DNA from 4 places in the Agrobacterium sp. GW821-FHT02D03 genome. Region 2 is predicted to be linked to each of the others. Evidence: predicted binding sites of a transcription regulator. Region 2 holds the regulator's gene; each other region holds the start of a gene.
What was found. The regulator LexA, encoded in region 2, represses DNA repair genes until DNA is damaged. The targets are predictions, from matches to a motif close to TGTTCNNNNTGTGTTCNG.

Region 1 (7,844 bases), on a different contig from region 2:
ATCGCCCACAATGCCTCACGACGTGAAAGACCGAGAGACGGCAAAAAAGCATCCGCTTCGGCAAGACACACCAGCGCGGAAACCGGTACCCCTGCCCGCCTCCATAAATCATCGATAGATTGAAAGGGACGCTCCTCCCGGCACGCGATAATATTGCCCGCATGATGGTTGGACAGCCCCTTCACCAGCCGCATGCCAAGGCGCACGGCGTTGCGATCTGGACCGACCTTCTCCTCCAGCATGCAATCCCAGCGGCTCGCATTGACGCAGACGGGCCGAACCACAACGCCGTGATCACGTGCGTCGCGAACGAGCTGTGCCGGGGCGTAAAATCCCATAGGCTGGGAGTTCAACAGCGCCGCACAGAAGATATCGGGATGGTGGCACTTCACCCATGCCGATGCGTAGGCAATCGATGCGAAAGAGGCTGCATGGCTTTCGGGGAAACCGTAGCTGCCGAAGCCTTCCAATTGCTTGAAGATACGCTTGGCGAAGTCTTCGCTGAATTTATTTCTGACCAAGCCCTGAACGAGCTTTTCTTGAAACTCGTTGATCGTCCCTACGTTTTTAAAAGTGGCCATGGCTCTTCGCAAACGGTCAGCGTCATTGGCGCTAAAACCGGCGCATTCGATCGCTACACGCATCGCCTGCTCTTGAAAAAGAGGAACACCGAGCGTCTTTTTGAGAACGTTTTCCAATTCAGGCCGCTCATAGACCACCTCCTCCTTTCCTTCCCTTCGTCGAAGATAAGGATGCACCATGTCACCCTGTATCGGACCGGGCCGAACAATCGCCACCTGAATGACAAGGTCGTAGAGTTTACGAGGCTTTAGCCTAGGTAGCATCGACATCTGCGCCCGGCTTTCGATCTGGAACGTGCCGATCGTATCGGCCTTGCAGATCATGTCGTAGGTCGGATCGTCGTTGTTATTGATACTGGTCAGTCCAAACTCTTCACCCTTGCGAACCGTCAGCATTTCGAAGGCTCTGCGCATGCAGGACAGCATGCCGAGTGCCAGGCAATCCATCTTCATGAATTTGACGATCTCGATATCGTCCTTGTCCCACTCGATGATCCGCCTGTCCTTCATGGATGCTGGAAGGATGGGAACGAGTTCGTCCAGCCGGTCATGGGTCAACACGAAGCCGCCCGGATGCTGGCTGTAATGGCGGGGCGTGCCGATCAACTGGCGCGCGAGATCGAAGGCAAGTCTGACGCGCCGATCCTCCAGATTGATATTCAATTCATTGGCATGCTTCTCGCCGGTGCCTTCCGTCCACCACCATATCTGGGAGGACATGAGTTTGGTCAGATCTTCGGGAAGGCCCAGTACCTTGCCGACATCGCGGATGGCGCCCTTGCCGCGATAGCAGGTCACCACAGCACAAAGCGCCGCCTTATCGAACCCATAGTGATCATAGATCCACTGGATGATTTCCTCGCGCCGCTGGTGCTCGAAATCGACATCGATATCCGGGGGCTCGTCACGGTCCTCGGAAACGAAACGCTCGAACAGAAGGTCGCTTTCATCCGGATCGATTGCGGTGATGCCGAGGACATAGCAGACGGCCGAATTGGCCGCAGATCCACGTCCCTGGCAGAGAATCTTCATCTCCCGTGCCTTCCTGACGATGGTATTGACGGTCAAAAAGTAAGGCGCATATTCCTTCTTGGCGATGATGGTCAATTCGTGCCGAAGCGCCTTCCTCACCTTTTCCGGCACGCCATTGGGATATCGCTTCGGTGCCTCATCCCAGACGAATTTTTCCAGCGCTTCCTGCGCCGTCAGGCCTGGTATCTGCCGCTCATCGGGATATTGATATTCCAACTCCGAGAGCGAAAACCTGCACTTCTTCACGATCTTCAGCGTATTTTCCAAGGCATCCGGATAGGCCGAAAAAAGCCGGTACATTTCCTCCGGCGGCTTCAGATAGCGATCGGCATGTCGCTCGCGGCGAAAGCCGGCATCGTCGATGGTGCAGTTGTGGCGAATGCAGGTGACGACATCCTGAAGCATGCGACGACCGGGCTCGTGAAAAAGAACGTCATTGGTGACGACCGTTGCTACGCCTGCGCGCGCTGCCATCTGCGAAAGCTCATGGAGGCGGAATGCATCATTGGGCCGGCGGCGCAGGCTCATCGCCACATAGGCGCGATCGGCAAAGTCCGCTTTAATCCTGCGTAGATGGCTGGCAAGCCCTTCACTCGTCTCATCCGGCAGGAGGACCACGATCAGCCCTTCGCCATAGGCAACCAGATCGCTCCATGTGAGTGAGCACTTGCCAGCCTTGCCGTCTCTCTTACCGAATGTCAGCAGTCGGCACAGCCGACCATAAGCCTCTCTGTTCGTGGGATAGACCAGCACGGAGACATCCTGCACCAGATCCAGCCTGCAGCCGACCACCAGCCGAAGCTCAAGCTCTTTCGCAATCTTGTGCGCGCGAGGAATGGCCGCGAGGCTGTTGCGATCGACAATGCCCAACGCCTCTATGCCAAGCGCTTTTGCCTGGGCGAACAATTCCTCACAGGAGCTGGCACCACGCAGAAAAGAAAAATGCGAGGTAACCTGCAGTTCGGCATAACGAACACCCGTACTCATGCGAAAAATCCATGCATGAACCACTCCAGAGAGCCGGTCTCGGTGTGCTCGCCATCGCCGGAACGGAAGATCCAGAAGCGCTCGCCATTCTCATTTTCCACTCGGAAATAATCGCGAACCGCCGAGAGTTCTCGATCGCGCTTCCACCATTCGCCAAAGACGCGCTCCGGTCCGTCGGCCCGCTTGACGATGTGACGTACCCCGCGCCATGTGAAGTTTCGGGGAGGATGATCGGGAAGCAGCGCCACCGTCTGGATCGGCTCCGGCTTGAACAGAAGCCTCACCGGTCGCGGCCAATGCTCAGGCCAACCGGGTGCATCTTCCGTGGCCTCTGCCGGAATTTTCTGAACGGAACGCTCCGGCACATCGCTTTGAACGGCGGCATAGCGATAGACCTTGTGGCCTCGATTGAGGATGATATCGACAGCCTCGCCAATATCGCCCCCCGCCTCATCCAGAAGAACGGAGCGCGTCTGCCCGGCAAGAAGCGGCTCGGCATGGGTCGCCGTCAGCGTCATCTTCTCGATGCCGAAACCCGGATCGATCGTCTCGATACGATCGGTCAGAAGGCGCGACAATTGCTTGCTATCGCGTGCGGGTTTGGAGGTTCCGGCCCGAATGGCCTGTACACCACTATCGACACGATGGAAAACGAGATCGACACGACGCGCACCTAAACCCCGCTTCTCCAAATCCAGACAGAGGTCGGACACAAGCTTTCGGGTGTATTTTGCAATGGTTTCTGCAGCACCAATCGGTTCGGGAAAGAAGCGGCGCACGGTTACCAGTTCCGCCACGCGGACCGGCTCTATCGGTTCCGACAGGATACCGTGAGCCTGATCCAGCCTGCGCCCAACCTCCGGTCCGAACCGCAAGGTGATCGGCGCGCGCGGCGCAGCTGCCAATTCTCCGATGCGGCGAAAGCCCAGGACCTTCAGCTCATTGACCAGATGTGCATCCAGCCGCAGGGCGGCAAGCGGGAGAGGCGCGAGCGCTTCTCGCACACTGCCTTCAGGTAAAATGGTGACGGCTTCGCGCCCGAAACGGGCAAGCGCGTGAGCCGCGCCCCAGCTTTCGGCAATTGCCGCACGCGCCGTAAAACCCAGCGCATGCAGGCGATTGATCATTCCCGTCAGCATCAGTCTTTCATTGCCATGCAGGTGATCGGCCCCGGTCGTATCGAGCACCAGCCCATCGGGCGTATCCGGCGCGACTATGGGGGCATAGATGCGTAGAAACCAGAAGGCCAGATCCTCAAGGGCTTTTGCATCCTCCACCGGCTTCAAGTCTTCGACAATAAGGCCCGGTAGAATGGCCTGTGCCTTGCTGGCCGGCATGCCGGGGCGCAAGCCCGCTTTCAGCGCGGCACTATTCAGAGCAGCCACGAGCCGGCGGCTTCCCTGGCGGGCGATCATGACGAGCGGAGTTTCAACCGGCGGCGCTTCGTCCCCAAGCATCCTGCGGTATCGATCCGTCTGCCATGTCGGCAGGTATAGCGAGACGACCCTCTGCATCACAGGCTTCCACTTCCAGTTCAAAAGGTTCGCCGCCCCGGACACGCAGCAATTCTACAAACCAGCGTGACCGCCCTACCCCGCGTATCGGCAGCGGGGTGGAGGGACGCATGGAAATGCGCCATCGGGTGACGGCGGCGGTCGGCTGACCAAAATCGGCGACACCGCTCACATGACGCCAGCGGCGAAGCGCTATGGCTGCCACGCCCGAAGCTTCCGCCGTCAGTTGCAGACGCCGCGACATGTTCATCGGCAGCTTCGACACTTCACCGATGACGGCACCAAAGCCGTTGCAGCGAAGCCCCTCCTCGAAACAATCCAGCACGCCCTTTTCGTCGCGGCATTCGACGATGATCAGCCGGTTATGCGAAAGTCCTGCCTGTGTGAGAGCAGGCATGAAGAGATCGGGACGGGTCACGCACCAAAGGATCTTGCCCTTCAACCGGGCAGCGATGCCCGCACAAAAGAGCGCTGACGCTGCGCCATCCACGGCACCATTTCCGCCGCCGCTCACCTCATGCAAGCTGCCAAGCTTCAGTCCTTGACCGGGGAGACGCTCATCCATGGCTGGAATATTGAAGGGCAGAGTCTCCTGCTGTCTGGCAGGACCTTGGGTGATCCTCTCCAGCCTTTCTCGCAATTCCTCCACGACAAGCTGTTCTGCGCGCTTCTGCATGACACGAAACTTCTCAGAGCATTCCACGCTAAAAAACTAATGTTCACTTTTTGTTCTAGATTCACAAAAGAGTCAACATGAGTCCGCCGGACTCCTGTGGAGAGATGGATGATTCCTTTATCTCCCGGCCAATGGCCGTACCGCGATACCTGCCAAAAAGGGCGATGTGACCGCAGGGGTGCGCCGCGGCAGGCAGAGTTTGCCAGCCGCGTAGAACAGTAGGAACGAGCCGATCTGGTATGCGAAAATAATATCGATCTCGACGAAAGAGCGGACGACAAACAGGGCGCAGAGCGAAAACAGGATGAGCGCCTGCGGATCCTGATTGCGCATGAGAATTGATCGCAAGTGACCCAAAAGCGTGCCGTAGAGCAGGATGACAAGCAGAATGAGACCGACGAAACCGTTCTCCACCACCACCTCAATATAGGTGTTGTGGAAATGAAAGCCACTGCGACCGGAAATGAAGAAATCGTCCCAAAGCCGTTCGGCATCGGAGAAGCCCGGCACCCAGAAGCCCTGATAACCGACACCGAAAATTGGCGCCCGCTTGGCCGCCTCAATGCCCTGCTGCCAGAGATAGGTGCGTCCTGTCAGTGTCGTGTCCTTGCCGAAGACACCGAGGATCGCGTCGAAGAGGCCGAACTGTAGCGCGGCCACGACAAACAGACCGCCCAATCCAACGGCTGCAAAAAACAGCATCTTCCTATTGCCAGGTGACAGGGCCCAGAGCGGCAGCAGACCCGCCATCATGATGACGACGGCTGCAGTGGTGATCGCGGATGTTGCCGATTGCGATGCAAGCAGGCTGTAGGCCGAGATCAGACCGGCAACGCCCGCGATCGGCAACCACAAACCTCTTTGGCGCAGCACAAGCACCGAGGCCGCGGCAAAGAGGACGCCAAGCGAGGCATAGAAGCCCAACTGGTTCTTGGAAGAGAATGCGCCGACGAAGCTGGTCGTGCCATCCAGCGCATCGAAAAGATAGGTTCCAAACAGCAGTGAATAGAGAAGAACGATGGTAATGCCGATCAGCGCTCCGCGCGTCAGCGTCTTGATCGATATGACGCGCATGGCAATCAGCGCGCAAACGATGTGCGTCATGTACTGAATGGAGGCGCGCAGGCTGACGGACATGGCGTCCGACCAGAAGCTCGACAGCACGGCCAGAATGCCGAAGGCGAAGATCCAGAAGTAGCGGGTGTAATTGCCGAGCACCCGGCGATAATCCACGACGACCAGAGGCAGCCAGACGGCGTAATAGGCAAGGATCGAGATCTGGCCGAACTTCGACGAATAGGCGAAGACGAAGAAGGACAGCGCGACTGCCGCCGTTCCGTAGAGCCCGTTTCTGTCAGGATCGATCAGTGCCGATTTCGCAATCCGCATGGCAGCCTCACTGCATCAGCACTTCCGAGGAAACCTTGATAACGTCGCCAGGCTCAAGCGCCGTGGTTTCGTCAACCTTGATTTCCTTCGATTTCCCCTTGTCCTCACGCACAACGACGTAGGAAATCGAGGCCGACTTGCCGGACGGATCGAAGCGCAGAGCTTCCGCCGATTGCGCCAAGGCCTCCGACATGAGCTCGCGACTGGTGGAAAGCTGGAGGTTCAGCTTCTGCAATTCGGCCTGCGTATCCTGCAATTCCTTGGAGCGCTGCGCGTCCCAGTCGTTTCGCAGGTTGATCTCATCCTGGATCGCCTTGTTGATATCCTGCTTGGCGCGCAAAGCATTCGTATCGATGTCGAGAAGCGTCGCTTCCACCTCGGCTGCGCGTTCCTCCGCCGAGATACGACGCTGAGCAAGCGCAAGACCCTGCTCGTTCAAGCGATTGACCTTTTCCCGGTCTTCATTTGCCAATTGCAACTGACGCTGCTGGCTCTCTGCTTTCTTGCGCAGAGATTCCACTTCCGCATCCAGCAGTTCACGCAAATCCTTCAACGCTTTCAATTGAAGCGTATAGCGCTCGGTGCGAGACTTCATCAGCGCACTTTCGCTTTCCAGGAGCGCATCGATATTGACGACCTTTTCCATTTCAGGCGTCTTCTTGATCTCCTGATCGCCGCTCACTTCGGCAAGCAATCTTGCCTGACGCGCCAGAAGACGGCCACGCTGGTCGTCATAGACGGCGGCGTCACCACGGGCATTGATAAAGTCACGCGCAAAACGCTGCCCTGCATCGGAACGGCGCAAACCGCCCGCGAGGCTGACAGCCTTCAGAACCGTCATATTGGGCGCATAGGGATATTCGCCGGGCGTTTGCACATCCCCCGTCAAAAAGACCGGACGGAACTGGGCAACTTCGACGGAGGCTGATGGAAGGTTGCGCAGAGCAAACTTGCTTTGAAGCTGCGCCCCGATCGCCTCTCCCACCTCGCCTGCGGTCTTTCCGGCAACATTCAACTGGCCGATGAAGGGAAGCGCCAGCGTGCCTGACGGGCCGACCGAGTAATCGCCATTGATCACATCCCAGTTGCGGATGGTGCCGTCTGCCGGCTGCCATTCGGCAACGCGGATGCGAAGCTTGTCAGCGGTTCCGAGACGGTATTGGCCACCCTGCGCAAGCGCGCTGAGCGGACTGGTGAAGAGCAGCACCGCGGCAACAGCCAGAGCAGTACCTTTGCACCATGTTTGGGTGCGCCGTTTTTTAGGGAGGGCTTCGTCGGCGATGCCAACCATGTAAAACTCCATGTTGATGCCTTGAAAAGTGAATGTGCGACCGGCTCAGGTCCGGTCGCAGCCGCAAGGCATGGCACAGGTGGGAGGGCCTGCGTTCACGCCGAGTATCTAATCTGGCTTCAATAGCTGCCGCGGGACATGCAGACAGCTGGCACGGTTTTCATGATGATGGAAATGTCTCTCATCATCGACCAGTTCTGAACATATTGCGTGTCGTAATCAACGCGCTCCTTGTAGGAGACGTCGTTGCGACCGCTGATCTGCCAGAGACCGGTAAGACCAGGACGCGTGCTGAGATAGTAGCGCGCGGCACTTTCATAGTAGTTGAGCTCTTCGTCCACGACAGGACGAGGACCCACAACACTCATTTCACC
Region 2 (7,844 bases):
AACTCCCGAGATAACCAAATCGGGCCGTCCCGAATGCTGTCGCCGCCATGGCCGAGGTCGTCCTCGCAAGGACGATATAAGCGGAAGCGGCTTTTGCTTCAAGTCTTCGGGTATCGCGAGGATGGATCGCCGAAAAAACTGCGCAAAAAAAGCGCCTCGAAAGAGACGCTTTTTTGTCTGGATGTCTCGACCGCGGATTAGCGCTTGGAAACTGGAACGTAGTCGCGCTTTGCGGCGCCGGTGTAGAGCTGGCGCGGACGACCGATACGCTGCTGCGGATCTTCGATCATTTCGTTCCACTGGGCGATCCAGCCGACGGTGCGGGCAAGAGCGAAGAGAACGGTGAACATGGTCGTGGGGAAGCCAAGCGCCTTCAGCGTGATGCCGGAGTAGAAGTCGACATTCGGGTAGAGCTTCTTCTCGACGAAGTAAGGGTCCGAAAGAGCGATCTTTTCCAGTTCGAGCGCAACCTGCATGATCGGATCGTCGGAATTGCCGGTCGCTTCCAGCACTTCGTACATCGTCTTCTGCATGATCTTGGCGCGCGGGTCGTAGTTCTTGTAGACGCGGTGGCCAAAGCCCATCAGGCGGAACGGATCGTTCTTGTCCTTGGCGCGTGCGATGTATTCAGGAATACGATCGACCGTTCCGATCTCGTTCAGCATGTTGAGCGCTGCTTCGTTGGCGCCGCCGTGAGCGGGGCCCCACAGGCAGGCGATGCCGGCTGCGATACATGCGAACGGGTTTGCGCCCGAGGAACCGGCCAGACGAACGGTCGACGTGGACGCGTTCTGCTCATGGTCGGCGTGGAGAATGAAGATGCGATCCATGGCGCGGGCCAGAACCGGGTCCACCTTGTACTCTTCGCACGGAACGGCAAAGCACATGTGCAGGAAGTTCGATGCGTAATCGAGATCGTTCTTCGGATAAACGAAGGGCTGGCCGATATGGTACTTGTAGGCCATGGCCGCGATGGTCGGCATCTTGGCGATCATGCGCAGAGACGCGACCATGCGCTGGTGCGGATCGGTGATGTCGGTCGAGTCGTGGTAGAAGGCGGAGAGGGCGCCGACCGTACCGCACATGACAGCCATTGGGTGGGCGTCGCGACGATAGCCGGTGAAGAAGCGGCTCATCTGTTCATGCACCATGGTGTGACGCGTCACACGGGTGTCGAAGTCCTTCTTCTGCGCGGTCGTCGGCAGTTCGCCGTAAAGCAGCAGGTAGCACGTCTCGAGGAAGTCGCCCTGTTCGGCAAGCTGCTCGATCGGATAACCGCGGTGCAGCAGAACGCCTTCGTCACCATCGATATAGGTGATCTTGGATTCGCACGAAGCGGTCGAGGTGAAACCGGGGTCGTAGGTGAAGGAGCCGGTGTGTTTGTACAGGGTGCCGATATCGACGACGCGCGGGCCAATCGTACCTTCTCGTACAGGAAGATCGACCGTCTTGTCGCCGAGGGTCACTGTAGCGCTTTTTTCCGTCATACCATACCTCCGAATATGCAGGCGATGCGGGTTGACGCATCGGCCAATTAAGCGTCACGGATTTAGCTATATGATCCGCGCGACGATGCCAAGCTATCCAAAAGGCAAATTGTGCATCGCAGAATTGGAATAAGCCGTTCTGATCGGTTTTGCCACTTTACTGTTTCGTTTTAAGTCAATGCTTCCTTAATCTGCACACTGGATTGCAATCCGAATCGCAAGGCTGCAAATTGGTCCTAAGGGACCGAGGGGCGGCGCTTGAACGACTACGGGGAACGGCAGCAGTTCCGCTTGCTGGAGACGGGCACGCCTGTGAAGGTGGAGCTCGACGGCATCAATGCGCCCGCTGCTCTTGCGAATACGGATATCGTACTCTTTGCTCCGCCGCGTCCTGCGCCTCAAGGCTTTGCGCAGCGATTGCAATCGACCTTATCGCGTTGCGTCACCGAGGAGCTTCAGTACCGGCAGGACTTCCTTTTCATCCCCGTGCTGGTCGGCGCGGGCGCGGCGCTGTGGTTTTCGCTCTCCTCTCCGCCATCCGATGTCGTTCTGCTTGTGAGTGGCCTTTGCGTCATCCCGATCGCCATCATCATGCGGCACCGGCAGACCGCACTGTCCTTTGTGCTGGCAACGCTTGCACTTCTGCTGCTCGGCATGCTTCTGGCGAACTGGGAGACGCGCCGCGTTGGGACCACAGTCCTTGACACTGCCGTGACGACGACAATCACCGGCAAAGTGGAGCGGCGGGAGGTAGATGCCAGGGGCTACTGGCGCTACACGATCGCCCTGACTTCGACGAGTGGACCTTCTCTGACGCGCCTGCCAAACCGGATATCCGTTCTCTCGCGCAGTCGCGAAAAACCGATCGCTGTCGGTGCAGGCATCACCGGCAAGGCGCGCCTTTCACCACCATCCGGGCCGGCATTGCCGGGCCTCAACGACTTTGCCTTTTCCGCGTACTTCGATGGGATCGGTGCGACAGGCTTTTTCTATAGCGCGCCAAAGGCTCTACCGACGCAGGCCGAAACGACAGACGGCGTGGGCTGGCTGCAAACAGCGGGTTCGGGGCTCTACGCGCTGCGTTCCGCTATTGCCGAACGAATCCGCAGCGTCATCGGCGGCGATGCAGGTGCTTTTGCGGCTTCGATCATCACGGATGAACGGCGCGCGATCTCCAGCGAGACGATGGAAGCTTTGCGCGTGTCGGGGCTCGCCCATATCGTTGCCATTTCCGGGCTCAACATGGCACTGGCATCAGGCATCTTCTTCGTCGGTATGCGTATGGTGTTCAGCCTGTGTCCAGGGTTTTCGCAGCGCTATCCCGTCAAGAAGATCTCCGCCTTTGCCGCGCTGTTGATGACATTCGCCTATTATCTGATTTCAGGCTTTGCCGTCTCTGCCGAGCGGGCATGGTTGATGATGTCGATCATGCTGGCAGCGGTTCTCGTCAACCGGCCGTCGATCAGTCTGCGCAATGTCGCCCTTGCCGCAATCGTCATCATCGCGGTTTCGCCACATGAAATCATGGGTCCGAGTTTCCAGATGTCCTTTGCCGCAACGCTGGCACTGGTTGCTGCCTATTCCTTCTGGAGCAGATGGCAGGGCAGTCGCGAGCGCCTCTTTATCGCGCGCCCGCCTTTGTGGATGGTGGCCTCGTCGAAAGCGAGTGCCGTGATCGGCGGTGTCGTCATCACCTCGTTGATTGGGGGTGTCTCGACTGCGATCTACTCCATCGAGCATTTCCACCGTATCACCACCTACGGACTGGCCGCCAATCTTGCCGCCATGCCGGTCATGTCGATCATCGTCATGCCGTCTGCACTGATTGCCATGCTGCTCATGCCTTTCGGCCTGGATGCACCCTTCCTGAAGCTGATGGGTTACGGCATGGCCATGGTGATCGACATTGCCAACACCGTCTCCAGTTGGGGCGGAGATGCCACGATCGGGCGGCAACATCCCTGGTTTCTGGCCGTCTCGACGGTCGGATTTCTTCTTCTGACCTTGCTGCGGACCCACCTCGCGCTCTTGGGGCTTCCCCTGATGCTGGCCGGTCTCGTTCTGGTGCCGCTTGAGCAGAACAAGGCAAAGCCGGATTTATTGATCTACGAGGATGGTGTTCTGGTCGCGTTTCGCGTGGATCAATTCGTTGCGACGACCAAGCGCCAGGCGAAGGGGTTCGTCTTTGATCAGTGGGCGAGGGCGGTGCCGCTTCCGGATAAACATGTGGCCCCTGTCATGGTGGACGACAACAAGGCGGGTGAACGAGAGGAAACGGCAGAGCCAACGCCACGCCGGCCGGCTGTTCTCACCGATCAGCTGAAGCAAGAGGTTCGCGACAAGATGATTCTGGCTTTCGAGCGGACGAATGGCTTCTCGTGTCAGAAAAACGCCTGGTGTGCTGGACGTCATGAGAGCGGCGTCACAGTCGTGGTCATTTCGAACACGGCGTTGACCGGAACAGCCTGTGATGTGGCGGACATCGTCGTGACGTCGCGTTTCGTGCCGTTTTCAAATTGTCGCTCGGGCGCGCTGTTGATCAGCGCCACAACATTGCGGAAGACGGGCTCGCTGGAACTCTGGCTGAATGAGGCCGGAGCGCCCGTCGCAACTGCGCGCGCGGCGATGCAAGACGTTGCCAGACCCTGGTCGATCCACCGCGCCTATGACTGGCGCAGCAAGACCTCTGACGGCGCGGTGCCGCCGCATATCGAGGCGATGCTGGCGGCCGGGCAGTAAGTCTCTTGCTTCAACCCGCTGCGGAGCGGCGGTCTTCGATGATCTCGCCGGACGCCCGCGCTTCTTCTTCGTGCTCGGCGTCACGCCAGGGTTCCCGGATCGCTGCCTCCTCCCACTCCTTCATCGCCGGCGAGTTCAAGAGGCGGGTCTTGTAAGCCTCTGCCGCTGGCGAGAGTGCTGTGCCGTAGGTCTGGAAGCGAAAGGCCACGGGGCAGAAGAAGGCGTCGACGGCGGTGAAATTCGTACCGGCCAGAAACGGCCCTCCGAAGCTGTCGAGGCCCTGTTGCCATAGCGCATCTATACGCGCGATATCCCTACGGAGCGCCTCGGTTGCAGGAACTGGCCGGATTCGCAAGCCTACGCTCATCGGGTGCAGATTGCGGAGCGATTGGAAGCCGGAATGCATCTCCGCGGATGCCGAGCGCGACCAAGCCCGCGCTTTGGCATCCTCAGCCCAAACACCATCATGCCGTTCCGCCAGATATTCGATGATCGCAAGCGAGTCCCAGATGGTGACATCGCCATCCACAAGGCAAGGCACCTTGCCGGTGGGGGAGAAGTGATTGAAGCCATTCTTGGGATCGGGATCATTGAAGGGGACGAGATGCTCGTTGAAGGAAATCTCCAATGTGCGCATCAGAACCCACGGCCGGAGAGACCAGGAGGAGTAGTTCTTGTTGGCGATGTAGAGATCGTACATGTTGTCTCCTTCTGGTGATACGCCGCTTGAATCGCATGCAATCAGCAAAAGCGTCCATGCGTGTAGGTGCGTATGTTTCTCTGTCCATCCTCCTAACGCATGACCGAGAGGACATACAGGCCGAGTCTGTCATGTCAGATATCATATGAATTGATGCGTTCGCCGTTCTCACGTGTCCGGAAACAGAAGCAGAATGAACTTCACCGGTTCGTCGCGGTTTGATGGGAAGGCGTCAAGCAAATGGAGCGATCGAGATGAACATGAAATCTGGCGGTTGTGCCTGCGGCAGCGTGAGGCTTTCGATGGTCGGCGCGCCCTACCGTATCGGGATTTGTCACTGCATGGACTGTCGCAAACACCACGGCGCGCTCTTCCACGCATCCGCCATCTTCCCGCAGGATGCCGTTACCATCGAGGGAGAAACACGCAGCTATAATGGCCGTTTCTTCTGTCCCAACTGCGGATCGCCGGTCTTCGGAAAAAGCGACGACGAAATCGAGGTCAATCTCGGTTCCCTGGATTCACCAGATCAGTTCGAGCCGACCTACGAGCTTTGGACGGTCCGCCGTGAGGCGTGGCTGCCGGATTTCCCGGCATTGCGCCAATATGAGCGGGACCGGGAATCGACAGGCAGAACGGAAAAGGGGCGGTGAGACTGTCCACCTTGTCGGATGGTAGCTGCAACATGGATTAGCTGCGTCTGTGAGTCCTGCACTTAGAAGCGACGGGCGAGGGCGCTTGTCGGTGGCACTGAAAGATTGCCGCCGTTCGAAGGCCATGATCGGCATGCACCCGACCATCCGCCAATCTTTTCCTCACCCTCGGATCGAGAATGAGGATAACGAGAAAGACAAAGGCGAAGAGAACCAGCGTCGAAACCTCGGTGCGATCAGAGGCAGCCCAACATCGCCGCATCTGCCAACTATGTCAGCGCGTCTTGCCTCTGCAAGAGCACGGGCAGCCAGTCTGAGCCGACTGTCGTCCGCTCAGTGATAGCGACGAATGAGGCCGACCAGCTTGCCCTGAATCTTGACCCGATCCGGTCCGAAGATACGGGTTTCATAGGCTGGGTTCGCGGCCTCCAGGGCGATGGAAGCACCCTTGCGGCGGAAGCGCTTCAAGGTGGCTTCTTCATCATCTACCAGTGCGACGATGATATCGCCGGGGTTGGCGGTGCTGCCGTTGCGAATGATGACGGTATCGCCATCGAAGATGCCAGCCTCGATCATCGAGTCACCCTTGACCTCCAGCGCGTAATGCTCGCCCGTGCCCAACATATCGACGGGTACGGCAACATCGTGGGTGTTGTTCTGAATAGCGGAGATCGGCACACCGGCGGCGATGCGCCCCATTACAGGAACGGTGACAGCGGAGGAGATCTGATCGTTTGCTGGCTTCGGGGCAGGAGCCGACTCAGGCGGTTTGGCTTTTCCGAGGCTGCCCTCGATCACGCTTGGCGAGAAGCCGCGCGGCGGCTTCTGTGCGGGTGCGGAATAGGCTTCCGGAAGCTTGATGACTTCCAGGGCTCTTGCCCTGTTCGGCAAGCGGCGGATGAAGCCACGTTCTTCCAGAGCGGTAATCAGCCGATGGATGCCGGATTTCGAGGCAAGGTCGAGGGCATCTTTCATCTCATCGAAAGATGGCGGCACGCCGGACTCTTTCATTCGCTCATGAATGAAAAGAAGCAGTTCCTGCTGTTTGCGCGTGAGCATGAAGAAAACCCTTGGAATACGTGGCGAAGATTCGCGAAACAAATACAGAACGAACACTATATGTTCCATATGTGTTCTGCAATCCCTTAAAATTCCGCAAACGTCTCCGCCTCATCAATTCGCAGTCCTGTTATCCGCGCAATGGTAGAAGTTTATAGCTTCTTTACGGTGTTGCGCGTCTTTTTCCTCTCCAGGTTGATGATTTCATTTTTGCGGGTATCTACAAGCTGCTTCGAGGATCACATGATCCGGTCATCCTGTGGGATGAAGGCCAAGCCATTCGAAGCATTATCAACAAAGTTATCATAGCTCTACGGCGCTGCCTTGCAGCGTCTTCTCGGGGCAGGGACATTTTTATGAAGCTCGTTAGATTTACCCTTATCGGAATGCTGGTTGCGCTGGCCGGTTGCCAGACCCTCGATCCCAATTCACCGGAAGCTTTAAAGCGCAAGGAGTACGACCGGCTGCTGCTGAACACGACGATGGCCAATTGCAAGCTCATCGTTCAGCTCAATCAGAAGCGCGTTTCGCAGAACAAGGAGCCGACGCGCGACAATAACTGTGCACGGATCCTGAAGAACCACGCGCTTGGCGGCGTTCATCCGGCGAGCTTCATCCCCGATCTTGCGGTGAACGGTATTCCCATTCCGATCGGCGGACTGATCAAGCTTGCCATCGTCGTCGATCGAAACCAGCGCGAGAAGAAGGCCTGGGAGACATCGCTACCGACTTGGGTTTCCGCCGGTGGTGAGAACAGCGAGAACGTCTATCGCATGTTACTGACTCAAGGCTTCAAGCCTGAAGAACTGGAAGGGCTGAAGGGAAGTGCTGGATTTTCCGACGCCGTGCGCGCAGTCGGGCCGTTCGTGCAATTTTCCGAGGCCAATCCCGATGTCGTGCGGAAGGCGAATGCCGGCTAAAGGGCAAGCGGTCGGTGCTCCGGCCGCAGCATCCCTCATCTCGTGACACATGGCGCGCTTGCTGCTAATGCCTGTGCAACATCGCAAGTTAAGCGGTTGCCGGCGATGTCCGGCGCATGTGTCGTGAGGAATGAGATGACTGTGAAGAACAATTTGAAAGTGGTCGCTGGCGAAGGCAAAGGCGCTGTCGCCTTCTCCAACACGGAGCGGTTTTCGCTGATTGCCGGTCCGTGCCAGATGGAAAGCCGCGACCACGCTTTCATGATTGCCGGCACGCTTCATGAGC
Region 3 (7,844 bases), on a different contig from region 2:
CCGCGACAGGGTCAGCATCAACCAATGTGAGACCCTGGAAGATTGCCTGCGCCTTCGCGGCAGGCATCCCTACACGGACCCCGATCTTCCTTGCGGCGCCATCGGCCGCGGACACCCATCGCTTGGATCCACTCCTGGAAATCACGGCGATCGGCTGCTCATCCGGTATCGAGGGATTGTCCCTCCTGATCCTGTCCGTGGCCAAATCCGGAAAATAGATCGATACGACCCTGCTCATCACACGCTCCGACGCAAAACTCTCTACACTCGCCCGCACGCGACCTGAGCAATTCCAAATACCACCTAGGCCGCCCGATGCCTGGGACCGGGAGCGATTCTGAAGGAAGTACACCCACGCGCCACCGTGTCGTGGCAGCGGTCGGTTGACCGAAATCACTAGCCTCGGTCTGCCTTCGCCACCTCCGGACCACAAGCGCCATGGTGCCTGTACGTTCTGCGACGAGTTGCAGGCGCCTGCTGACGACCATCGGCAGTCTGACCATTTCCCCGACAACTGCGCCAAGACCTCCGAATGAAAGGGCTTCCTCCATGCTGGCCGCGACGTCCTCTTCCTTGTCGCTTTCGACGAAGATTACTCTGCGAGGATGCAGCCCCGCCTGAGCGAGCGCGGGGAAGAAAAGGTCCGGCCTCGTCAGGCACCAGACGATCGGACCCTTCGTGCGTGCGGCAATGCCGGCTGCGAACAGCGCGGCGGCCGCTCCGTCAACAGTTCCTGAACCTCCGCCCGCGAATTCATGCAGCGCGCCATACGCCAGGCCGCCTCCCGGAAGGATTTCGTCGATCTCATCGACGCCGAAAGGTAGGCACCCCGCCTTCTTCACGCCCTCTCCTTGAATAGAAGAGATGCGCTCTCGCAGATCAGTAATCACTTGATCGCGGGCAGCCGACATCGGTTACGAATCCTTCCGAAATCGCGGTGGAACAGGGACGACATCATGTCGCTAGAACTTGATTGTTCCCCTTCTGTTCCGTATCTTGTTCGGCGTCAAGACGCTTGAAAATAAGGAATCTTGGCTCAAGATTAGCAACACTGCAGATTCGTGAAGTCGAATCAAAACCGTAACTAGATTCTACATGGCACCTTTCGTAGAAAATATTTTTTTCGTCATGGAGGGATGTGGATATCCAAAGTCCTCAGAGGTACCGAAGGGAGTTGGTATAGTGGCCAAGACGCCTAAATTCACGCCGACGCCCGACAGCAAGCGCGGCTACACGCTGAAGGACATCCGGCTGCCCAATATCGAAATCGAGTGCATTCGGTGTGAACGCGTTGATAGCTTAGAACGAAAGGCGGTTGTTGCGAAGTTCGGCACGAGCGTGAGCTTCTCCAAGCTCCGCCGGCGCCTGGCCATGGGTTGTGACCGTCTATGCCATCCCGACGGCGACCTTTGCGAGATGAGGTTTCGATGTCTCCAGTCGCTGGATGCAGATGACTAGACGCGCGATCTGTTCCCCGACCATGTACCATCTGCTCGGTTGAAGTTGTATTGAACATGCTCCTCATCGGAGACATCCAGAAGCTCGACTTTGACAAGCGTGACCTTCACCAGGGCGAAAGCCGCCGGTGGGACCGACAGTTGAATTTGTGGGCCGGCGCCCTCCTCACACGCTTGATCGTCTACCCTAAAGCCTGCATCGCGGGGTAAGAACGAGCGTCGGGTACGAGTGCTCAACATATTCCATTGCGCAAGTCGCTCGTTCTCGTCGTGCGAAACACTGGCCAAGCCAGACAACCTGATCTGAGTCCATGTTGCAGGATCGTAGCCCACCAGCGACACATGGTTGTTGGACCGAAGCTGGCTCATCTTGGCAGAACCGGCGTCCGTCACGAAGAACAACTCTCCAGGTCTTCTTGTAAATTGCCGCAGTACGATCGTTCTGACGGACGGCTTTCCATCGTGGGCTACTGTTGCGAATTGGAGCAGGTTGAACGGGGCATGGGATTTTGTACCGCCTTCAAGAGCAGACCAAATATGAAGAAGGACCTGCTCCGGGTCATCGGGGAGACGCTTGTCGTTGGTCAATTTCCGGCTCCAGTAATATGTGCCTGCGCCACGAGATTGTGGCGCACGGATTTGGTTGAGTGTTTTTGAATCTCACCACTGCCATGCTTCAGACAAATCGGCGCGATTTAACGGCTGGATGGACATCATCGAAAGCTATATTCCAAACGACGTCTATTCTCTGCTCCTGACGGCGGCAGCCGCCATACTTGCCGCCTGGTTCGCATTCTTCATACTTCGCAAGCTCATAGGCGCAGCGGTGCTTGCTGCTGTTTTGGTTGGCGGTCTACTGGTGTGGTACGATCCCAGCACGCTTCGGTCTGCTCAACATTTCGCAACCTCCGCTTATGATCAGTGGAGATATAGCGATTCCAACGAGGACGGGTTCCGTCCCTATCGGTAACGAAGGACGCAACACGCGCGTATCTAAGAATGAAAAAATGCGCGCTTGTAATTCGAGGCAGCGCAGATCGATCGAGACCATTTACGACCAGACGAGGCTCATCGCTAAGCTTCTACAGTCTCCGGTCAATCGCATCTAGCACCGCGAGCGATGCACGGCATTTCAAACTTCCCACCCCAAATACCGAGACGTGCGGACTGTGCCTCTGCCTGATCCTTGGCATAACGAGCATTCGAGTACTTCGGCCAATCGATCGCGTGTCCGTTGCGAACCATCCAAGCGCTGATATCTTCACCGTCAGAACGAACGCAGTGCCCCACGATCCTGTCGTAGCTCTTGCCTGTCGCGGTACACGTTGTTGGACGCGATTGCGAAAGGAAGGTGTCGAGAGCCTTGGCACTGACTTGCCCGCAGCGGTAACGTTTGCCGCCGGCATTCTCGCATAGCTGCCGGCTCTCAGGTGCGTCGATGCCCTCGAAGCGGATGCGCACGCCGTTGATCTCAATCGTGTCGCCGTCCACAACGGACGCCCGCCCAGTAATGTTGTCCGCCGACGCAATCGCTGGGATGAGCGTTAGGGTAAGGGCAGAAACTATTGCTTTGATCATCTGTGTACTCGGATGGCGCAAGGGGCGACGAAGTTGCTGGTTGTTCTTGCGCAAGAGCCACAACTGATAATGCTGATTCCACGCATAACCACTTTATAGATTGTCACGCAGGGATACAGGAACGACAAAAGGCAGTTTGTTAGACCAAGAGCAACCGCGCAATCACTTAATGTTGAGGTAAGCATGTGCAATCTCTATCAAGTCCGAACAAACCAGGAAGCCATGCGAGACATTGCCGGCGCGATGAGCGAGAGGCTGAACCTTGAGCCAGAGGTGGAAGTCTACCCGGATCGCCCTGCCCCGGTCATCCGAAACCGTGACGGAGCGCGCGAGCTTGTCGGCCTCACCTGGGGCATGCCCACCCCGCCAAACATTCTCGGCGATCGACCAGACACAGGCGTCACCAACATTCGCAACGTCGCCTCGCCGCACTGGCGCCGATGGTTAAAACCGGAGAGCCGTTGCATCGTGCCGTGGACGCGGTTCTGCGAGTGGGAAGACACCAAGCCTCGAAAGACGAAGCGATGGTTCGCGATCAATAACAGCGAGCCGCTTGCATTCTTCGCCGGCATCTGGACCGATTGGCCTGGCGTGCGCGGGTCGATGAAAAACCCGCGGGACGGCAATCATGAGCTATTCGGCTTTCTAACCTGCGAGCCGAACGACGTCGTCAAACCGATCCATCCCAAGGCAATGCCCGTAGTGTTGACGACGCGAGAGGAAGTGGATGTGTGGATGAATGCGCCATGGGATGAGGCAAAAGCACTTCAACGACCTTTGCCTGATGAACGCTTGGTGCTGCTGCCTCTCGAAGATGTTTCCATTCAGGCCACACTTTTGTAAGGAGGAACATGCAGTCAGCATCCTGTGAGGAAGTGGTGGCATGTCCGCACCAAGGCTTAGCCGCTACGAGAGAGTCTAAATAGAACGGAATGGCATGCTCCCAAAGCAGAAGCTTATCGACCTCGACCAGCCATCGTTGTTTCGCGGGAACGTTCTCAGGCTTCCGGCGAAACATCCGTATGAGGAACGCGTCGACTTCATGCTCTTCGAGACCGGTTTTGACGAAAGACGGTACGGCTTGATGGTCTCGTCTGGGTACAAGGCGGGAATTCCCCTGGTGTACTTGCCGGCTGAAAGCGAAAGCAAGGATAGTGGTGTCAGCCGTGATTGGATTATCTCCAACTGGAAAGCCTGGATATATCCCGACTGTGACGTTTCGCAGGTCGAGTTCATAGAGGCTTACGGAGCGACGTGAGACTTCGCGCGCTCACGCCACAAAACCATCACTATTCATTCAGCCGCCGTTCACGGGACCGAGAGCTAAATCACTCCATCAACGAGGAGTGATTGAAATGCGCAATGTAGTTCTAGGCGCGGCGCTGTTGATAAGCGGACTGATGGGAGCAAGCGCGAATGCAATGCCCCTGGCGCAACCTCTGGCGCCGGACACCACAGACATCCAGACAGTCGATTACGCTTGCGGTCGTGGATATCATCTGTCGCCACGCGGCTTCTGCCGGCCGAACGGCCCGCCGCGCTACGAACGCGAGTGGGGTCGTCGCGGAGATTGGGAAGCGCGCCGCGAGTGGCGGGAACGCCAGGCAAGGCGGGAGTGGCAAGAGCGTCGAGCGTGGGAACGCGAACGTGAGTGGCGACGAGGATATGACTACCGTGATCGCTGGTAACAGGAAGTGGCCGCTAGGATAACGAGCCCTAACCGGCGCCGATCAGGGCCAGCATGCCAAACGCTTCCCTTTTATAATCGACCCCCAACGATGGCTGTGCTCTGAGAAAATAATTGTGGCACAATGCCCTACCTGCCGGTCTTTGATCGGAACGAATATGCAGAGGAGCCGAACTCTAGTGGTTAATGGCGACCGCAAGAAGGCCGCCATTCTATAACAAGGCTCAGTTCACAGGCATGGCGCCGGCAGTGCCGCACTTGGCGAACTTGCCCTTAGCATCCTTGCACTGAACCTTCTTCTTCGTCGTCTCGCATTTAACGAATTTGCCCTTGGCGTCGCGGCACTGCTCTGCGCTCGCTGGCGCGACGGCAAAAGACGTCAGTGCGGCTACAATCAAAACCGACTTCCACATGCTGAAAAACTCCTGGCCTTGATTGGCCAAGAGCTATCGTTACAACAAGTTTTGAAAAGCTCAAGCCGCAAGCTCGCATCCAATAAAGGGCAGCGTTCGACACTTTGCCCGCTTTTCCGAGCGTTGAATTCTATCGCACTTCGGCAAAACATTACGCATAAAGTTGCGAGATCTCTGAGCCTCCGGCAGTGTTTCCTTGAGGTGCGGAGATTGGGGGGTCCTGAATGGCTCTTCTTCCGACTACCTGTAACTGTGTGAAACGGTCGGGACGAAAAATGCCGGCGTCGCTAGCCCCCTCCTACAAAATCGTGCGACCGACGGCAGACGCCTTCGTTCGGCTTCATTCAACCTAACTGCACACTGCACTTCACCATTTGCGCACCTTATGCTCTGCCGCAGTCTTCGAAAACTCCCTCTGTCGAGGCTGATTTTCGAGGGGCATCTTCTGTCCAGCGGCGCAGCAACGGTCGAGAGGAAGAAATTCTCTGATACATATCCAAGCCGGACATATTTCGTTCCCTTTATGTTCGTATTTTTAAACTTGTTACAAATTGGGCAAACGTGCGTAGGCTTCCTCATGATTGATCAGCAAACTTTACAGTTTTTATCAGAAGCATCTGCGGAGGGTGAAGCGGAGTGGCTCGCCGACAACCGTATTCGTCTTAAACTGGCGCGCCAAAACTTAAGTGAATTTGCATCTGCGCTTTTCCTAGGCGCGGTACGGTTAGATCCCCGCATTGCCGAAGCAAACCGCGACGCGCGCAAGTGTCTGGCAACTGCGCAGATTTCAAAGGGCGTCGCTCCGATCACAATCCGGGTGTCCCTATCTAGAAATTCGGCTGCGACCTATTTCATGAGTATTTCTCACGCGTATTCATACGTTGGCGGGGGTGCATTATCGCCGCAGCCCCGCCTTGCTCGCATCCTACGGCAGACCATTTCGAGTCAAACAGGTAAGTGGCGAGGAATCGTTGAAGGCGCTTTATTCCGAACTTATTTTCCGAACGGTCTGAGTGACGGGCGCCATGCAAGTGGCAAACCTTATATGAAAGATCATGACGCGCTCGACTTTTTCAATCTCAAAAACTTCGGGGCGTGCCGTGATGTTTCACCCCAGATGCTCATGTCTCCGGATCTTTTAGAAGAAGCAGTTAAATCCTTTGCTGCAGCCCGCGGCCTTGTCGACTACATAAATCGCGCGACCACAAAGCTTCCAGAGCTGGCATGATGAGACACTCGTCCTAAGCGATTGCGCACCTATCAGATTTATTTTGGACTTCACTAACGGCGCCGACAAAAAGCTGACTTAGGCCGCCTTCAGACCATCCCTCCTGTGCTGAAGGCTCTTGAAGAACGACTACACTCGACTAATAAGGCGCTACCAACGACCGTCAACGCGCTACCAGCAGCGTGTGGGCGCCTAAGGTCTGCTCCGGGGCGTTTCTATCGCGTTGTAACTCCATAGACTTCGGCACTTGAAGCGAGGATCGTTGGCAATCGGATTAAGTTGAATCAATGAGAGTGGAACGAGAAAAGGCTTTCAGGCCCACAGCTTTAAGCGCACACTCCTAAGTGGAATAAAGCAACCGGGTTTCGCGAAGGATGATATAACGATCCGGCTCCGAGCTCTCGAGATCAGAACAGTCTCGGATCCAAACGTCAGGCGGAGCGGCACGATAGAAGTCAGCCATCACCGCTTCCAACTACCCCTATCGCATCGGTAGTGAGGCGGTACTCGGACATTTCGGCTGGCGAAAGATAATAGAGCTGGTTAGGTGGGGTCTCCAGCGCATGGATCCACAAACCGGCGCCGATGCCCATTTCGTCGAGGTGTCGCGCAACTCTTGCAGTGATGGCCTGAGCACTAGACATTGCTTGCTCCGGCGATCCCTGGTCAATGCCGCCATTGAAAACCTGATGAACGCCCACAACGGCATTATTGGCTGCCGATCTCGTAATGCCCCCAGCAAAAACGAGTGGGCAGGACGAGGCACAGAGTGCCTTTTCGCCGACATTGGTCGCAATTGCTTTTTCCCGAATTAATTTGGACATAGCTAGAGCATCATCGACCGACCCTCCCGGTGAGTCCAACGACACGATTTTGATATACTCACCACGAGCCTCGATTTCGCGGGAAAAGCGTTCGGCTGCGCCGGGATCGATTGTTCCTTCAGCATGCAGCACTCCGCCTTTAACAAGACTAAATGTCATTGGCTTGCGGAGCACCTCCTCAGGGGTCAAGGGTTGGACTGGAGGAGCGCCGCGGACCCCTGGCTCACCCTTCGGGGGGAGAAAAATTGGCAGCTCCGGCACCGGTTCAAGACTGGGTCGAGCAGCTTCGGCTTCGGTCATGTCCTTTACGTCAAGCACCACAAATGTTGCCGCCGCCGCAAGAAGCGAGTAGAAGGCGCCGCGCATCAGCATGCCGTCGTCCAAGCTAATCATGGCCTTAAAAGCGGCAACTGGTCTCACGTGGTCGGACCTTTGCGCGGTGACTTGTTAACACCGATACTTGTGATCTTATTGGTGTCTTCACCCTCCTCGCAGTCCCGAGTTTCAGCAGAGGCATCTTCCGTGATCTGCAGCTCTCTTACTGACATTTCTTCGGCCGCAATCGCCTTTTGCATCGCGAGCGCCTGCATTAGTTCTGCTACAGTGACCCTTTCGGCGAACGGCATGGCCGCCTCTTCCCTTCGGATCGCACCATTC
Region 4 (7,844 bases), on a different contig from region 2:
GGAAGGTGCACCCGTACGTTTTAGAGCAATAGAGGACTGTGAGGCTTCAGGAATTTCCATCCCGGCCGGTCCATACATCGGTCGAGAAAAAATCCAGGCGACGGATAACGATCCGGCTGGACGGGAATTTCTCTACAGCCTCGACATGGCTGACAAAGGTACAAGCCTAGACGTCACGCCGCTGGTTGAACTTGGCAAAATCACCGTTGTTCGGCAAATTGCGCTCTAGCCAAACAATCGAAGATCGCGTCTCCTGCGAAACCCTCCAAGTTGGAGGGTTTCCTTTACCCTCATCCGAACAGATCCGCGATCGCGCTGATTTCGTGCTTACAAGGTAACGTTTCCGGCTGAGAACGTTTCTCGCTCCGAAGGCCTTTAGCATACCCCTTGCCCGTGGAACCGAGAGCGTTGAACATATCTAGGCGGCTTCGCGAACCCTAAACGTGCTGATCGGTCGAGAGATATTTTTGACCTGCTGGAAACCAGCGTCTTCAAACTTTAGCTTTCTCTGCTTCCTGATGTGATCCCTGACGGACCGGGAGACACATATGCCTCCGGGCTCAGCGATGCCCTCAAGCCGAGCGGCGATGTTGACGGTGTCACCGAATATGTCTCCGTTATCTATGATGACGTCTCCGACATTCATTCCTATTCTAAATAGAAGGCGATCGTCGTTTGGCCTGTCGGCATTGTGCGTCACCATAAACTTCTGGATCTGGAGCGCACAGTCGATCGCTGAAAGCGCGCTTGGAAATGCCGCAACGATGCTATCGCCCGCTGTCGTTATGATCACACCACTATTGTCTTCAATTATCGTATCGATGACGTCTCTTGCCGCCTTTAAACGCTCGAGAGTATCGGCCTCATTGTTTTCCATCAGCCTGCTGTAACCAACAAGGTCAGCTGCCATGACCGCCATCAGGCGCCGGTCCGCGTGCGAAAGAAGTTCATCTCTCGTCCTTTCAGCCGCTTTCGCCCGCGTGACCGTGGCGCGCACGACCAGTATCGCCATACCGCCGACCATTATGGCGAACAACAAAAGGAGAAAGTGCATCCGCGTCTTCGCAGCGCTGGCTGCGTCGGAACGTTTTGCAAGTTGCTCCAGTCCATCCTTCTCCATCTGAGCCAACACAGACCGGATCCCATCCATGAGGATTTTACCCTGCCCGGTTTTTACAAGCGCAATCGCGCCGCTGTCGTCCCCATTGCGATGATATTCCACGCTTTGTTCGAGCTCGGACTTCTTCTGGGCAACCAGACTCCGCAGGGTCGGGATGCTTCCTGTTTCGACAGATGCGTCTTCCGCTCCCGCAGCAAGCTTATCAAGCATCCCATCAAGCGATTCCATCGCGGTGGTATATGGCTTAAGGTAAAGCTGGTCGCCCGTGAGGAGGAACCCTCTCTGTCCGATTTCTGCGTCTTGAATGTGGGACATGAGGCTGGAGACATCTGTGAGATATGCAACGTTTCCCCGGACCGCCTCATCTGCCTTTTTGTCTTCTGACGATATCCAGAACGACAGGTAAATTGTCATGCACACACCGATCGTAACGACTGAAAGCGCGATTGGCATTGCCTTCTTTGCGAGCTGTTTGGAAATACTGGTTTCGATAGATGAAGTTCGGCGCATGCGTGCGGCTCCGCCAAGATAAAAGACTTCGAAAAGCAATCGGGAGATTCAATCCGCAGCTTGCGGAGACAAACGAATGACGACGAACATTGTTCAACGTCCCGCCCGTTAACATTCGCTTGGATTGACCTTGTGTGTCGCGCCTGCGGAAATGCCGATCCTTACGGGCTCGCACGCGCCAACCCATCTTTTGATCGAGGACTTTCAATACTATTAAAGCACCGGTTACATATTATTCGTAAAGTCTCGGCAGCGCGGTCCACTCCAGTGCTTGAACTTACCCCAGGAAATCCGATGATCGATGCTTTAGAGTCCGATATCTTCAATCTTGCGCCGATCGCCATGTGGATCGAAGATTTCAGCGGAGTGCAGGCGCTTTTCGATGACTGGCGCTCAAAGGGAGTGACCGATATCAAAGCGTTCCTGAGAGAGGATCGCAGTCGGATTCATGCCTGTTCGACGCGGATCCGCGTCACCGCTGTCAACGCCAAAACTCTGGACCTTTTCGAAGCGGATAGTCTCGAGCACTTGGTCGACAATATCACTTCCGTCTTCCGCGATGATATGCTGGACACTCACATCAACGAACTGTCCGCGCTCTTCGATGGCGCAATGTCTTTCTCGAGCACGACCGTCAATTACACGATTTCCGGACGCAGGCTCGACATCCAACTGCGAGGAACAGTTCTACCAGGTCATGAAGAGACGCTCGGCAGGGTTCTTTTGACCACCGAGGATATCACCGAGCGCGAAGACGCCCGTCGTGCAGAAGCCGAACAAAGGCGTCAGGCGGAGGGCATTTTCCAGCATTCCCCGGTATCGCTATGGATTGAGGATTTCAGTCGCATCCGCACGCTGATTGAAGACATCCGTGACCGCGGCATTACCGACTTCCGCACATTCATGGACGTTCACCCGGAATTTGTGCGCCAATGTATGAGCGAGATTAAGGTTATAGACGTCAATCAGTCAACGCTCGATCTGTTTGGCGCAAGAGATCAAAACGATCTTCTGCACCGGCTTGGCGAAATTTTCCGTGACGACATGGAGAAACCCTTCCGAGAACAACTGATGGAGCTTTGGAACGGCAATCTCTTTCATCACCGCGAAGTGGTGAATTACGCCCTAGATGGTTCAATGCGTCACATCTTGCTGCATTTCTCCGTGTTCCCGGGTCACGAAGGCGATTGGTCTCGCGTACAGGTGGCGCTCGCCGACATCACAGCACGCAAGAAGGCAGAAGCCTATCTCGAATATCTCGGAAAGCATGACGTCCTCACCAAACTCTACAATCGCGCCTTTTATGCCGACGAGATGAACCGCCTCGAGCGCAAATCGCTGCGCCCTGTCTCAGCCGTCATCATTGACCTCAATGGCTTGAAGGAGGCAAACGATCAACTTGGGCACGACGCAGGCGATGGACTCTTGCGCCGCTTCGGCGAAATCCTCAATGGCGCGGTGGCGGCGCCGAACCATGCCTGCCGGATAGGCGGGGATGAATTTGCGGTCCTGTTGCCCGGCGCAGATGCAAAATCCGCTGCCACAATGATGGAAACAATCCTTGAACTTCTGCGGATCAACAATCAGTTTTACTCGACTCCTCCTCTGAGCATGTCCTACGGCGTGGCGACCAGTGAAGCAGACGAGACAATCGAGTCTGTCGTCAAACGTGCTGACGCACTCATGTATGAAAACAAGAAGGCACATTACGCCTCTATCAATCTTGGCGGCGCCCTGACCCGAGCGGAAGCTCGGAGACGATAATCCGCGGCAGAATCGAACCCTGACTCCAGGCTGTCACATGACGAAGACGTCTGGGTACTAGTGATTGGTGCCTGCTAGGCCACGCCAAGCATCATCAGTTATTTAAGTCGCTAGAGTTGGCGCACTGATCGTGCAATTGACAGCCTGAGCGCCGCCGCCAAAACTTGCGCATGTTTTGGAAATCAAAGTCGCATTCTCTAAAAACGAGCCGCGTCGGATTTTCGTCCGACCATTCTCCTGCTCTTCTGGAAGAAATCATCGCTCGACGGCATGAGAACCTTCCATACCGCAAAAGAGTCACGTATGTTCAGCCTTTGTTCCAAACCCTCCTTTGCAATCTGAGCATTAAGTAAGATCTTATGGCCGTCGCCTATCTCGAGAAACTAAATGAGCAACAGCGTAAGGCCGTCGAGCATGGCGTTGGACTGGCTGAGGGCGAGACGGGAGGACCTCTGTTGATCATCGCCGGTGCAGGCTCCGGCAAGACAAACACGCTGGCGCACCGCGTCGCTCATCTCATCGTCAATGGTGCCGACCCTCGGCGCATTCTTCTCATGACCTTCTCACGCAGAGCAGCATCGGAAATGTCCCGCCGCGTTGAGAGAATCTGCCGCAATGTGCTGGGCTCTAACTCTGCGATCTTGACGGACGCACTTGCGTGGTCCGGCACATTCCACGGTATCGGCGCAAGGCTGCTGAGAATGTATGCCGAGCAGATCGGTCTCAACATGGACTTTACGATTCACGATCGGGAAGACAGTGCGGACCTGATCAACCTGGCGCGTCATGAGCTAGGCTTTTCAAAAACTGAAAGCCGATTTCCCACCAAGGGCACCTGTCTTGCGATCTATTCCCGCACGGTAAACTCCCAGACGCCGTTGAGCGAGATACTGCGTCAGCACTATCCCTGGGTGGCGATGTGGGAAGAGCAGCTTAAGGAATTGTTTGCGGCCTATGTAGAGGCAAAGCAGAGCCAGAACGTTCTCGACTACGACGATCTCCTCCTCTACTGGGCGCAAATGGTCGGCGATCCGGATCTAGCCGATGATATCGGCAAGCGGTTCGACCACGTTATGGTTGACGAATATCAAGACACCAACAGATTGCAGGCCTCGGTCTTGATGGCGCTGAAGCCGGGTGGTCGCGGTCTGACTGTGGTTGGCGACGATGCCCAGTCGATCTATTCCTTCCGCGCTGCGACGGTCCGTAACATTCTCGACTTCCCGTCGTCATTCACCCCAGCCGCTGACATCATCACGCTCGACCGCAATTACCGCTCGACGCAACCGATCTTGGCGGCAGCGAACAGCGTCATCGAACTTGCACGTGAGCGTTTCACCAAGAACCTGTGGACGGAGCGGGAGTCGCTCGAGCGCCCGAAACTTGTCACAGTCAAGGACGAGACCGAACAGGCTAACTTCATCATCGATCAGGTGCTTGCCAATCGCGAAACGGGAATGACGCTCAAGCAGCAGGCCGTTCTCTTTCGAACATCAAGCCATAGTGGTGCACTTGAGGTTGAGCTTACCCGACGCAACATCCCCTTCGTCAAATTTGGCGGTCTCAAGTTTCTCGACAGCGCCCATGTAAAGGACATGCTATCCGTCCTCCGTTTCGCGCAAAACCCGCGTGATCGGGTCGCCGGATTTCGCCTGCTGCAGATGCTCCCAGGCATCGGTCCGAAGAAGGCTGGTGTTATTCTCGATACTATCTCGTCTGATCCTGAACCGATCATGGCACTTGCGGAAATCCCGCCGCCACCAAAGACGGGTGCAGATTGGACATCTTTTGTGACGCTCCTCGCTGGTCTTGGGAAAACGCAGCAAGGGTGGCCCTCGGACATAGCTGAGGCCCGTCTTTGGTACGAACCCCATCTTGAGCGGATGCATGAAGATGCCGATACGCGTAAAGCTGACCTTCTACAGCTTGAGCAAATTGCTGGCGGATACGCGTCCCGCGAACGGTTTTTGACCGAACTGACCCTTGATCCTCCAGATGCTACGAGCGACCAGGCAGGAGTCCCTTTGCTCGATGAGGACTACCTCATCCTCTCGACAATACATTCTGCGAAAGGCCAGGAATGGCGCTCAGTGTTCATGCTGAATGTTGTCGATGGCTGCATACCGTCTGATCTAGGCACGGGGACGACACAGGAACTCGAAGAAGAGCGGCGTCTGCTTTATGTAGGAATGACACGCGCGAAGGACAGCCTGGCGCTGATTACGCCGCAGCGATTTTTTACCCATGGGCAGAACTCGCAAGGCGATCGACACGTCTATGCATCACGGTCCAGGTTCATCCCAGCAACTCTGCTTCAATATTTCGAAACTATGACTTGGCCCAAAGTTTCGGCTGCGGCATCTGAGCGTAGTGCACAGCAAATTCGCATCGATGTCGGCGCGCGGATGCGCGAAATGTGGAAGTAGTATTGCCAGGGCGCGCCCTTTAAGCGACGGCGGACCCGTTACCGTTCGGAAACTATGCATGCGCGCACACAGCATCTTGCCCGTAGACCGGCGATCGACCAGAAGGGTTAAAGGTCCTGAAGTCCATTAAGCAAAGCGATATGGTCTCGTCCACTGATTGCGTCTGCATCTGTTTGAACGACATACTCTATCACGGCCGAAATGCCACTGAGATGACGTCTGAGCAAAGTCACGGCCTCATCCTCATCACGGGCCTTTATGGCCGTAGAGAGTGCTACGTGCTCTGCGATTACCTCATCGAAGTAACCGATCTTTGGAAAGCCACGGCGGCGCACGCGATCAAGCTGACCGGTGGCATTGTGGATTGTTTGCCAGATGTCCGGAAAGCCTGAAATCCTGCACAAGAGACGATGAAATTCGTTGTCGACGTTGAAGGCCTCATTTACATCGCGCCGCTTGGCGGCGTCGTGCTGGCGGAAAATCAAAAGGTCAAGGTCGCGTTCATAAACGGGATCGAAGTTGCGCGCCGCAAGCCTTATGGTGCGCATCTCAAGGCTTGAGCGAACCAGATGGCCTTCGATGACCTTTTTCATGACGATCTTGTTGATGAAGGTGCCGCCGCTGGGAACGATGTTGACCAGACCTTCTTGGGCTAAACGCAAGACTGCTTCGCGCATCGGGGTGCGCGAGATACCCAACTCTGCACAGGTATCTTTTTCGCTAAGCGTCTCTCCGGGTGCCAGCTTCATGGTAATGATTGCGTCGCGGATGACATTATAGGCCCACAGTGCCTTGGGTAGGCCCGCGCCTTCGGTCACGCTCGTGTCACCTAATCCCAGTTTCGTGTGTAAGTTCACCCAATGCCTCTTTCGCGCAGTTCAATAAGTACAACATAGTATCACATCGCCCGTTTCCCGTACCATGGGATGATGTCTTGCCGCTGAGCGTCAGAGCTCGTTGGCGATCTTAAGGGTCATGTCGAGGAGAACTCTGGCACCCGCTGCAACTTGATATGGTTCACACCACTCTTTCTCACTGTGGGAGATGCCACCTTTGCAGGGGACGAAGATAATGGCGGTGGGGCATATCTGCGTCATCGATAGGGCGTCATGCGACGTCAGCGTCGGCAGCGTCATGGATGGATAGCCACGGTCCGCTGCTGCTTCCATTACCTGTCCGCAAAGCTCACTCGATAGATCCAGCCGTTGGCGATAATGCGAATTGGCGTTGTCTATCGATAGCCCAGTCTCATCCGCAATCCGTTTTACAGCAGACTCGATGCGGTTGATAATCGCGGCCCGACCCGGCTCCGTCGCATGAACGACGACATATGATAGCTTGGTCAAGTGCGGAATGTTTACTCGGTTGTTCGGCCAATTGCGGATGACTGTGGCGCTCACCATTCCATCGGGCTCGTTCTCCGCGCCTATCGCCTCGATCTCTATAATGAGTTGAGCTGCCGCAACCAGAGCATTCCGACGCTTTGACATCGGTGCGGTCTGCGAATGGCCATTCTCGCCTTTGATATCGATGAATCCGCTGCAACCCCAGGAACTATTGGAAACGGCGGCGATCGTTACACCGGCCGCCTCCATCTCTGGTCCCTGCTCGATATGCAGTTCTAAATATTTATGCACTGGTCGACCACCGACTGCACGGGATCCCGCATACCCGATGCGAACAAGCTCGTCGCCGAGCAGCGTTCCTTCATCGTCCTTGCGTGACAAGGCTTCATCGAGCCGCGAGAGCCCGGCAAAAACGCTGGACCCCATGATGCCCGGCTGAAACCGCGCGCCTTCCTCGTTGGTAAAGTTGACGATCTCGATTGCCCGTTTTGTCGCAATGCCTCCGGCATTCAACGATCGCACAACAGCAAGTCCAGCGAGCACGCCGAGGACGCCATCGAATTTGCCACCGGGCATCTGGGTGTCGAGATGGCTGCCAATCATCAGTGGCGGCAGAGACGGGTCTTCACCTTCCCGCCTTGCAAACATGTTGCCGATCTCGTCTACCGTGACTGTGAG

Region 1: the regulator LexA is predicted to act here: its motif matches at 4,831-4,848, upstream of AC07U5_RS19505 (ImuA family protein).
Region 3: the regulator LexA is predicted to act here: its motif matches at 5,649-5,666, upstream of AC07U5_RS22615 (DUF2461 family protein).
Region 4: the regulator LexA is predicted to act here: its motif matches at 3,699-3,716, upstream of AC07U5_RS20800 (ATP-dependent helicase).

What each region holds. Positions count from the first base shown of each region.
Region 1 is NZ_JBWKVN010000002.1:1,339,951-1,347,794, reverse strand. Features, by position in the region: gene AC07U5_RS19515 (error-prone DNA polymerase) at 1-2,600, opposite strand, end outside; gene AC07U5_RS19510 (DUF6504 family protein) at 2,597-4,114, opposite strand; gene AC07U5_RS19505 (ImuA family protein) at 4,029-4,790, opposite strand; gene AC07U5_RS19500 (O-antigen ligase family protein) at 4,908-6,179, opposite strand; gene AC07U5_RS19495 (polysaccharide biosynthesis/export family protein) at 6,187-7,470, opposite strand; gene AC07U5_RS19490 (sugar transferase) at 7,590-7,844, opposite strand, start outside.
Region 2 is NZ_JBWKVN010000001.1:1,495,584-1,503,427, forward strand. Features, by position in the region: gene gltA (citrate synthase) at 198-1,487, opposite strand; gene AC07U5_RS07000 (ComEC/Rec2 family competence protein) at 1,746-4,226, shown strand; gene AC07U5_RS07005 (glutathione S-transferase family protein) at 4,237-4,926, opposite strand; gene AC07U5_RS07010 (GFA family protein) at 5,181-5,579, shown strand; gene lexA (transcriptional repressor LexA) at 5,913-6,638, opposite strand; gene AC07U5_RS07020 (hypothetical protein) at 6,995-7,558, shown strand; gene kdsA (3-deoxy-8-phosphooctulonate synthase) at 7,694-7,844, shown strand, end outside.
Region 3 is NZ_JBWKVN010000003.1:199,299-207,142, reverse strand. Features, by position in the region: gene AC07U5_RS22665 (Y-family DNA polymerase) at 1-238, opposite strand, end outside; gene AC07U5_RS22660 (ImuA family protein) at 159-911, opposite strand; gene AC07U5_RS22655 (hypothetical protein) at 1,183-1,458, shown strand; gene AC07U5_RS22650 (pyridoxamine 5'-phosphate oxidase family protein) at 1,455-2,045, opposite strand; gene AC07U5_RS22645 (hypothetical protein) at 2,164-2,427, shown strand; gene AC07U5_RS22640 (thermonuclease family protein) at 2,553-3,035, opposite strand; gene AC07U5_RS22635 (SOS response-associated peptidase) at 3,219-3,878, shown strand; gene imm45 (Imm45 family immunity protein) at 3,973-4,293, shown strand; gene AC07U5_RS22625 (GCG_CRPN prefix-to-repeats domain-containing protein) at 4,391-4,723, shown strand; gene AC07U5_RS22620 (hypothetical protein) at 4,947-5,135, opposite strand; gene AC07U5_RS22615 (DUF2461 family protein) at 5,713-6,363, shown strand; gene AC07U5_RS22610 (COG3904 family protein) at 6,819-7,607, opposite strand; gene AC07U5_RS22605 (hypothetical protein) at 7,604-7,844, opposite strand, start outside.
Region 4 is NZ_JBWKVN010000002.1:1,640,177-1,648,020, reverse strand. Features, by position in the region: gene AC07U5_RS20815 (hypothetical protein) at 1-229, shown strand, start outside; gene AC07U5_RS20810 (CHASE3 domain-containing protein) at 419-1,630, opposite strand; gene AC07U5_RS20805 (sensor domain-containing diguanylate cyclase) at 1,925-3,394, shown strand; gene AC07U5_RS20800 (ATP-dependent helicase) at 3,754-5,820, shown strand; gene AC07U5_RS20795 (GntR family transcriptional regulator) at 5,928-6,638, opposite strand; gene AC07U5_RS20790 (Zn-dependent hydrolase) at 6,768-7,844, opposite strand, start outside.